Regions from separate parts of the Kocuria sp. GQ42 genome, predicted to be linked through region 2. Evidence: riboswitches for the same ligand, from Rfam matches in the RefSeq annotation. Region 2 holds a riboswitch; each other region holds the start of a gene.

Region 1 (2,188 bases), on a different contig from region 2:
GGGTCCCGCCGTGGACGGGCTCGCCGAGGTCCGCCGGGTCCTCACCGACCTGTGGGAGCGGGAACCGCTCGAGCACTGGAGCGACGAGCACTTCGCCCGCGTGGGCACCGGCCGGGCGGAGCTGACCGCCCAGGAGCGTGCGGAGCTGGGCGCGCACGCGGACCTCCTGCCGCTCTTCTCCTGACCCTCCTTTCCCCCCCGCGAGGTCGCCGACACGTGCAACTTCGCGGAGGAAGAAGGAGGGGGGACGGGTTCCGTGCCAGGCTGGGGGCATGAGCCGCAACGACCCCGCCGTCATCGACCGCCTCATGACCCGGCCCGGCCGGTGGGCCGTGGTGGGGCTGACCGGCAACACGGCCCGTCCGGCGCACTCGGTGGCGAAGCGGATCCGGGACGACCTCGGCATGACGATCGTCCCGGTCAACCCGAAGGGCGAGCCGGTGCACGGCGAGCCCGGCCACCGCACGCTCGCCGAGGTCCCGGGGCCGATCGACGTGGTGGACTGCTTCGTGAACTCCCGCCGCGTCGGCGCGGTGGTGGACCAGGCCATCGCCGTGGGCGCCGCCGCGGTGTGGCTGCAGCTGGGCGTCGTCGACGAGGACGCCGCTGCCCGGGCGGAGCGGGTCGGCCTCGATGTGGTCATGGACACCTGCCCCCTGATCGAGCTCCGGTCCCTGCTCCGGCGGGGCTGGACCCTGGACCCGGGCCGGACCCCGCCGCTCGCCCCGCCCGGCTGAACGACCCGGCGGAGCGACCCGGCTGAGCGCCCCTGCGGAGCTGCCCGTACCGGATCGGCACCGTCCCGCTGCCGGCCGGGACCGTCCCCGTGCGGCGGGACCGCACGGGGGTTGCACCCGGTCAGGGGCCACCCGCTAAGCTGTCCCCCGACGACGATGACGAGTCCCGACACGAAGCTCTGGCTGGTCGGGCGGCAACCCTCTCCCGTAGCGGGGTGCCCCAGATGAACATCGGGCCGCGGTGCACGTGCTCCGCGGCAAGTACGGCGCCCACCAGTGCGTCGGACCCGCGGGCAGGTCTCCACGACGCACGGGCGCGGGTCGGCATCGACCCGGGAGGAACACCCCATGAGCAAGCGCATCGCCCTGAACGCCTTCGACATGACCTGCGTGGGCCACCAGGCCCCCGGTCTGTGGAAGCACCCCCGCTCCCGGGCGGACGAGTACAACACCATCGAGTACTGGACGGACGTCGCCCAGGTCCTGGAGAAGGGGCTCTTCGACGCGCTGTTCCTCGCGGACGTCGTCGGGTACTACGACGTCTACCAGAACTCCGCGGCCCCGGTGATCCGGGACGCCACCCAGATCCCGGTCAACGACCCCTTCATGCAGATCTCCGCGATGGCGGCCGTGACGAAGCACCTCGGCTTCGGCGTGACGAGCGCGATCACCTACGAGCAGCCGTACCCGCTCGCCCGGAAGTTCGCGACCCTCGACCACCTCACGAAGGGCCGGATGGGCTTCAACGTGGTGACGTCCTACTTGAAGTCGGCCGCCGAGAACCACGGGCTGACGGAGCAGATCTCCCACGACGAGCGCTACGAGATCGCCGAGGAGTTCATGGAGGTCTGCTACAAGCTCTGGGAGGGCTCCTGGGAGGACGGCGCGGTCCGGCGCGACCGGGTCAACGGCGTCTTCGCCGACCCGGCGCTCGTGCACCCCATCCAGCACCACGGCAAGTACTTCGACGTCCCCGGCATCGGGCTGACCGAGCCGTCCCCGCAGCGCACGCCGCTGATCTTCCAGGCCGGGGCCTCCTCCCGCGGGCGGGCGTTCGCCGGCCGCCACGCGGAGGCGGTGTTCGTGGGCGGCATCCGCCCGGACCTGACCCGGGTGGTCACCGACAAGCTGCGCGACGAGGCGGAGGCCAGCGGCCGGAACCGGGACGACCTCAAGATCTTCGCCATGCTGCACGTGATCGTCGACGAGACCGACGCGAAGGCCGAGCAGAAGCGCCGCGACTACGAGCGGTACGCGGACACCGACGGCGCGCTGGGCCTCGTGGGCGGCTGGTCCGGGCTGGACCTGGGCCGCTACGACGAGAACGACGTCCTGGAGTACATCAAGACCGACTCGATCCAGTCCTTCCTGACCCCCTTCACCACGGCCGACCCGCACAAGAAGTGGACGATCAAGGAGGTCGCCAAGCACATCTCGATGGGCGGCATGGG
Region 2 (2,188 bases):
CGTCCGGTGGCCTCCTGGATCAGCGGGTCGTCGCGGAAGGGCAGGCCGAGCCCGGTGTTGAAGGTCCGGCGGCGTCCGGCGATGGTCTCCACCGCGTCCCTCCGGGCCGCCCGGGCGATGCCGGCCAGGACGGCCAGCAGCACGAGCTGGAAGAAGGCGGCCTCGTGGACGGCCTCCGCGCTGCCGGCGGTGCGGTCCAGCACGGCGTCGTCCGGGACGCTCACCCGGTCGAAGACCGCGGTGCCGGTGCCGGTGAGCTTCTGCCCGAAGCCGTCCCAGTCGTCCTCGAGCGTCACGCCCTCGGCGTCCGTGGCGACGACGGCGAAGCGGCGCCCGTCGCGGCCGTCCAGGGCGGCCGAGACACGGGTGTAGTCGCAGAAGACGGAACCGGTGGCGTAGAACTTCCGGCCGGTGAGCTCCCAACCCTCGGCGGTCCGGCTCAGCACGGTGTTCAGGGTGCCGAGCGCGTTGCCGCCCTTCTCCGTGGAGGCGTTGCCGACGGTGGCTCCGGCCAGCACCCGCGGGTACCAGACCTTCTGGAGCTCCCGGGGCAGGAAGCGCAGGGACTCCACGAAGCCGTGGTGGGAGCGGTAGAGGTGGGCGATGTTGGAGTCGGCCTCGGCCAGGTCGACCAGCAGCCGGGTGAAGACCTCGAGGCTGACCCCGGGGCCGCCGTGGGCCGCCGGGACGCGCAGGGCGCCGAACCCGGCCCGGTCCAGCCGGCCGACCTCCGCGTAGGGCAGCGAGCGCCGGAGGTCCCGGTCCAGGGCGCCGGCGGCGATCTCCGCGAACAGCGGCCGGAAGTGCTCCCGCAGCCCGGCGTAGTCCCCGGGCAGGCCGGCGGCGAGGTCGGTGCCGGCGCGGGGATGGGCGGTGGTCTCCTCGACCGTGCTCGGGGTCATGCGGTGGTCCTCTCGGTCGCACCGAGGATTGCCGGTCGGCCGGTCGCGCCGGGGGCGGGTCCGGTGGCGGCAGCGCAGGAGGCTGACGTCACGGACCGACTGCAGATCCGGGATCTCCATCGGTTCTGGCATGAGCACCCTGACCCCGGAGGAGGGCGGGTTGCTGCGGCGTCGTCGAGCCAGATCTCTCGGCCGCTCTGAATGGTGACGTCTGACATGGCACCAGACCACCGAGGTCCGGTGCCACCGGATGACGTCCGGACGTCATCGGAGGTCACGACGACGTCACAGACCGTCACCTCGGCCCGCCTGGTGTACAGGCCCGGCGCGGCACGCCCGCCACCCCGGACAGGAAAGAACAGGGCGGGGTCGCCGATCGGCTCAGTACACCGGCTGGTCCGGGTCCACCTGCGCCACCCAGGCGAGCACCCCGCCCTCCAGGTGGCGGACCCGCTCCTCCCGCCCGGCGTAGAAGGACCGCAGCGCGGCGAGCGCGGTCGCGGAGCGGGCGCCGGCCTTGCAGTGCAGCACGAGGTCCGCGCCGCGGGCTTCCGGGGGCAGGGCGTCCGCTCCGCGGTCCAGGATCTTCTGCAGCGGGACGGGCACGGCGCCGTCGATGGCCACGAGCTCCCGCTCCCAGTCCTCGCGCACGTCCACCAGGGCGAAGGACGCCTCCCCGCGCTCCCGGCGCTCGAGCAGCCGGGCCAGCTCGGCCGCCCCGACGGTCTCGGAGGGGTCCGCGCCGGGCAGCGCGCAGACCGCGGCGGGCTGGGCCACCGCGGTGACCGGGGCGGCGTCGGGGTCCGGGGTGAGACGCATCTCGCGCCAGGTCATCGCGAGCGCGTCGTGCAGCAGCACCCGCCCGAGCAGGGGCTCCCCGGTGCCGGTGACGAGCTTGACGGCCTCGGTGACCATGACCGCGCCGACGGTGGCGGGGAGCATGCCGAAGACCCCGCCTTCGGCGCAGCTGGGCACCTCGCCGTCCGGCGGGGCCTCGGGGTAGAGGTCCCGGTAGGTGGGCCCGTGCCCGGCCCAGAAGACGCTGACCTGCCCCTCGAAGCGCAGGATGGAGCCCCACACGCAGGGTGTGCCGGTCAGGGCTGCGGCGTCGCTGACCACGTAGCGGGTCGCGAAGTTGTCGGCGCCGTCCAGGACCAGGTCGTACCGGCCGATGATGTCCACGGCGTTGTCCGCGTCCAGCCGGACGGGGTGGGTGCGGACCTCCACCAGCGGGTTGAGCGCGGTGACGGCCTCGGCGGCGGAGACGGCCTTGGGGCGGCCGACGT
Region 3 (2,188 bases), 260 kb from region 2:
GTCCGCAGCCCGCGCGGCCCGATCCACTGCCGGAACAGCTCGGGGTCGGCGTGGGCGCGGAAGACGTCGGCCACGGGGTGGTCGAACTCGCGCTCGAAGTCGATGAAGGGCAGGCCGTCGGGGACGGTCAGGTGCAGTGCGTGTCCCATGGTTCAGTCCTGGGTGTGCTCGCCGCGGTCCGCGGCTCGGGTGTCGAGCACGGCGTCGAGGCGGCGGAACTGCTCCTCCCGGACCAGCCGGTACCGGTCGATCCACGCGGTGAGCGCCTCGAGCCGTGCGGGGTCCAGGTGGACGGGCCGGCGCTGGGCGTCACGGGTGCGCGTGACGAGCTGCGCCTGCTCGAGGACCTGGATGTGCTTCGAGACCGCCTGGAGGGAGATCGCGAAGGGTTCCGCCAGTTCGGTGACCGTGGCCGGTCCGCGGCTGAGCCGGGCGACGATGCGGCGGCGGACCGGGTCGGCCAGGGCCAGGAAGGCCCTGTCGAGCTCGTCGTCGCCGGGGTCCACGGTGTTTGTCAACTGATTCCTTGATCAACCTGTTGGTTGTCAAAGACTAGGCCGCCCGCCCGGGCCCGGCAAGACCCGAGACCGGATCGTGACGGACCCGGACCTGCGCTCCTCTCGGGCCTCACCGCCGGTGCGTCGTCGCGCGTCCGTGTTGCGTCCTGTGACGCCGCGGTCGTCACAGTCGGCGCACCGGCGTCTTCTGGGCGCCCGCACTTGGCAGCGCGGCGGGGCACCCGCTGGAATGGGTCCTGCATCTATCCAGAGCGGCCGAGAGACCTGGCTCGTCGACGCCGCAGCAACCATCCGCGCCCCCGCCACCGGGTGCGCGGAACGGTGCTCCCGCCAGGACCGATGGAGCTGTCGCAGCCTCCCGGGTCCACTCCGGGACGGCTGCTGCCCTCCCTCGGGGTGACCCTTGGAGGAAGAACGTGACACCACGCCCGACCGCCCGGCCGGCGCCGCCGTCCCTGTCCTACGAGCTCTATCCGCCGCGCAGCGCGGCGAGCGCCGACACGCTGCTGCGGACCATCGAGGAGCTCGAGCCCACCCGTCCCGACCACGTCTCGGTGACGTACAGCGGGGACGAGCAGCGCCGGGACAGCTCGCTCGCCCTGCTCGACCACCTCCTGGCGCGCACGAGCCTGCGGCCCCTGGCCCACCTGACGTGCGTCGGCAGCACCCGGGCCGAGCTGGAGCAGACCGTGGCCGCCCTGGTTCGCCGCGGCGTCCGGGGCGTCCTGGCCCTGCGCGGCGACCTCGACCCCGGTGCCGAGCCGGGCGAGCTGCGGCACGCCGGCGAGCTCGTGGAGCTCGTGCGCGAGGTCGAGCAGCGCCACACCGCGGCCCTGGCGGCCGGCCGGCTCGCCGTGGGCGTGGCCGCCTACCCGACCCGGCACCCGGAGTCGCCCTCGTTCCGGCACGACGTCGAGGTGCTGCTGGCCAAGCAGCGCTCCGGGGCGGACTTCGCGATCACGCAGGTCTACTTCCGCCCGCAGCGCTACGAGCGCCTGGTCGCGGCGGCGCGGGCGGCCGGGGTGACGATCCCGATCGTCCCGGGGATCATGCCGGTCACCGACCCGCGGCGGCTCCGGACGCTGTGCCGGCTGGCGGGCCTGGCGCCCCACCCGGGCCTGGCCGCCGCGCTGGAGGACGCGCCCGGTCCTGCCGAGCGGCACCGCGCCGGCGTGGCCTTCGCGGCGCGGCTGGCCCGCGCCGCCCTGGACGCCGGCGCCCCCGGGCTGCACCTCTACACCTTCAACGAGCACCGGGCCGCGCTCGACCTGCTGGAGCACGTGGACCTCCCGCGCGTCCCGCACGTGCCCGTCGCGCTCGACGACCTCCTGCTCCCCGCCTGAGCACGCACCGACCCACCGTTCCGCACGACCCCTCGACACCTCTTCAGGAGACCACCATGACCACTGTCCCGTTCCCCGCCGCCACCATCACCGGCTACCCCCGGATCGGCCGCCGCCGCGAGCTGAAGAAGGCCCTGGAGGCCTACTGGGCCGGGCGCTCGACCCGCGAGGAGCTGGAGTCGGCGGCCGCCGACCTGCAGCTGGCGACCCACCGCCGGCTCGTGGAGCTGGGCCTCGGCGCCCGGGACTCGTCCCTGCCCGCGGCGTTCCCCCTCTACGACCAGGTCCTGGACACCACCGTGGCCCTCGGGGCGGTGCCGACCCGCT
Region 4 (2,188 bases), on a different contig from region 2:
GGAGCGCACGTCGCCGATGTTGGCGACGTTCGAGTGCAGGGTCAGGGCGTCCACGAAGGCGGCCCCGGCCTCCCGGCCGCCGTCGAGGACGAAGCCCAGGATCGACCCGGCGCCCCGGGGCGCGTACTTCTGCGCCCGCTCGTGCCACGGGGAGGACTCCAGCCCGGCCCAGGACACCGAGCGCACGTCCTCGCGGGCCTCGAGCCAGCGGGCCACCGTCCCGGCGTTGGCCACGTGCCGCTCCATCCGCAGGGACAGCGTCTCGATGCCCTGCTCGATGAGGAACGCGTTGAACGGGGAGATCGCCGAGCCGAGGTCGCGCAGCAGCTGCACCCTGGCCTTGAGGATGTAGGACAGGTTGACGCCGAAGGGCCCCTCGGCGCCCAGGGCCTCGGCGTAGACGAGACCGCCGTAGGACTCGTCCGGCTGGTTGAAGCCGGGGAAGCGATCCGGGTAGCGGCCGTAGTCGAAGGCCCCGGAGTCCACGATCACGCCGCCGATGGCGGTGCCGTGCCCGCCGAGGAACTTGGTGGCCGAGTGCACCACGACGTCCGCGCCCCAGCGCAGGGGCTGGATGAGGTAGGGGGTCGCCACGGTGTTGTCCACGATGAGCGGGACCTCGTGGTCGTGGGCGATCCCGGAGACCGTCTCGATGTCGAGGACGTCGTTGCGCGGGTTCGGGATCGTCTCGGCGAAGAAGGCCTTCGTGTTCGGCCGGACCGCCCGCCGCCACGCCTCGGGATCGTCGGGGTCGGAGACGAAGGTGGTCTCGATGCCGAGCTTGGGCAGCGTGAACTTGAAGAGGTTGTAGGTCCCGCCGTACAGGCTGGGGCTGGCCACGAGGTGGTCGCCCGCGCCGGCGACGTTGAGCACGGCGAACGTCGTCGCCGACTGCCCCGCGCTGAGCATGAGGGCACCCACGCCGCCCTCCAGGGCGGCGATCCGGTTCTCCACGACCTCCGTGGTCGGGTTGCCGATCCGCGTGTAGATCGGGCCGAGCTCGGCGAGCGCGAAGCGGTCGGCGGCGGCCTGGGCGTCGGGGAAGACGAAGGACGTGGTCTGGTGGATCGGCAGGGCGCGGGAGCCGGTGACCGGGTCGGGGCTCTGCCCCGCGTGGATCTGCCGGGTCTCGAAGGCCCAGCCCCCGGGGTTCTCGGGGGTGGGGCGCTCGGCCGCGGCCACGTCGGTGCGGGCGGCGGAGGCGTCGGTGCTGGAGGCGGGGAGATCGGACATGCCGTGGGACTCCTTGTGGATCTCAGGGGTCCCGTCCCGGCCGAGGCGGTGCGGCCGGGAACGGCCGGGCGCCGGGGACCCGCGCTTGCTCGCTCGCCGGTCGCGAGGAGCCTGGTCTTCACCCAGGGCACCCCACCGCGGTGGAGGGTTGCCGGCCAGCTAGCTGGGGCTTGGACGCTGGCGCTCATGACCTGGACAGCATTCTCCGGATCAGGGCCGCGCGGCGTCAAGCCGGGGCCGGGCGTGACGCTCCGGCAGGGGTGTCGCCCGCACGGTGCCCGGCGCGTCGCGGACCGATTTGGAGACGAAACTCACAGGGTGCCACGATGTGCCCATGAGAGTCGACCACGTGTCCTACGCCTGCCGCCCGGAGGGCCTGGAGGCCACCACCGAGCGCATCGCCGACCAGCTCGGGATCGAACCGGTCAAGGGCGGGGTGCACCCCCGCTTCGGCACCCGCAACATGATCCTGCCGCTCACGAACCACCAGTACGTGGAGGTCGTCGAGGTCCTCCAGCACCCGGCGGCGGAGAAGGCGCCCTTCGGGCAGGCCGTGCGCGCGCGGTCCGCCGCCGGCGGCGGCTGGCTGGGCTGGGTCGTGGAGGTCGAGGACCTCGCCCCCTTCGAGCAGCGCCTGGGGCGCCGCTCCGTGCCCGGCCACCGGGTGTTCCCGGACGGCCGGTGCCTGGAGTGGCACCAGATCGGTGTCAAGGGCCTGATCGCCGATCCGCAGCTGCCGTTCATGATCCACTTCGACTCCGCCCCGGAGATGCACCCGTCCCAGGCGCGGATCACGGACGTCGGGCTCGCGGGGATGGCCATCGCCGGAGCCCCGGAGCGGGTCACCGAGTGGCTGGGCGCCCCCGTCGAGACCGCGCTCGAGGACCTCGAGGTCGACTGGCGCTATCCGGACGGCACCCCCGGGGTGCTCTCCGTCACGTTCAGCACCCCGGAC

Evidence for each region. A riboswitch is a leader RNA that binds a small molecule or an ion and turns the genes downstream of it on or off. The one in region 2 is predicted to bind S-adenosylmethionine.
Region 1: another riboswitch for S-adenosylmethionine. It lies ahead of AC6CH6_RS15220 (LLM class flavin-dependent oxidoreductase); the one in region 2 lies ahead of AC6CH6_RS12785 (acyl-CoA dehydrogenase family protein).
Region 3: another riboswitch for S-adenosylmethionine. It lies ahead of AC6CH6_RS13985 (methylenetetrahydrofolate reductase); the one in region 2 lies ahead of AC6CH6_RS12785 (acyl-CoA dehydrogenase family protein).
Region 4: another riboswitch for S-adenosylmethionine. It lies ahead of AC6CH6_RS07340 (bifunctional o-acetylhomoserine/o-acetylserine sulfhydrylase); the one in region 2 lies ahead of AC6CH6_RS12785 (acyl-CoA dehydrogenase family protein).

What each region holds. Positions count from the first base shown of each region.
Region 1 covers NZ_JCAXEN010000007.1:230,791-232,978, reverse strand. The annotation lists gene AC6CH6_RS15230 (maleylpyruvate isomerase N-terminal domain-containing protein) at 1-184, shown strand, start outside; gene AC6CH6_RS15225 (CoA-binding protein) at 273-737, shown strand; SAM riboswitch class IV at 893-1,007, shown strand; gene AC6CH6_RS15220 (LLM class flavin-dependent oxidoreductase) at 1,086-2,188, shown strand, end outside.
Region 2 covers NZ_JCAXEN010000006.1:16,802-18,989, reverse strand. The annotation lists gene AC6CH6_RS12785 (acyl-CoA dehydrogenase family protein) at 1-902, opposite strand, end outside; SAM riboswitch class I at 1,016-1,110, opposite strand; gene moeB (molybdopterin-synthase adenylyltransferase MoeB) at 1,284-2,188, opposite strand, start outside.
Region 3 covers NZ_JCAXEN010000006.1:272,581-274,768, reverse strand. The annotation lists gene AC6CH6_RS13995 (SRPBCC family protein) at 1-149, opposite strand, end outside; gene AC6CH6_RS13990 (ArsR/SmtB family transcription factor) at 153-506, opposite strand; SAM riboswitch class I at 758-864, shown strand; gene AC6CH6_RS13985 (methylenetetrahydrofolate reductase) at 935-1,861, shown strand; gene metE (5-methyltetrahydropteroyltriglutamate--homocysteine S-methyltransferase) at 1,918-2,188, shown strand, end outside.
Region 4 covers NZ_JCAXEN010000002.1:414,423-416,610, reverse strand. The annotation lists gene AC6CH6_RS07340 (bifunctional o-acetylhomoserine/o-acetylserine sulfhydrylase) at 1-1,233, opposite strand, end outside; SAM riboswitch class IV at 1,310-1,425, opposite strand; gene AC6CH6_RS07335 (VOC family protein) at 1,568-2,188, shown strand, end outside.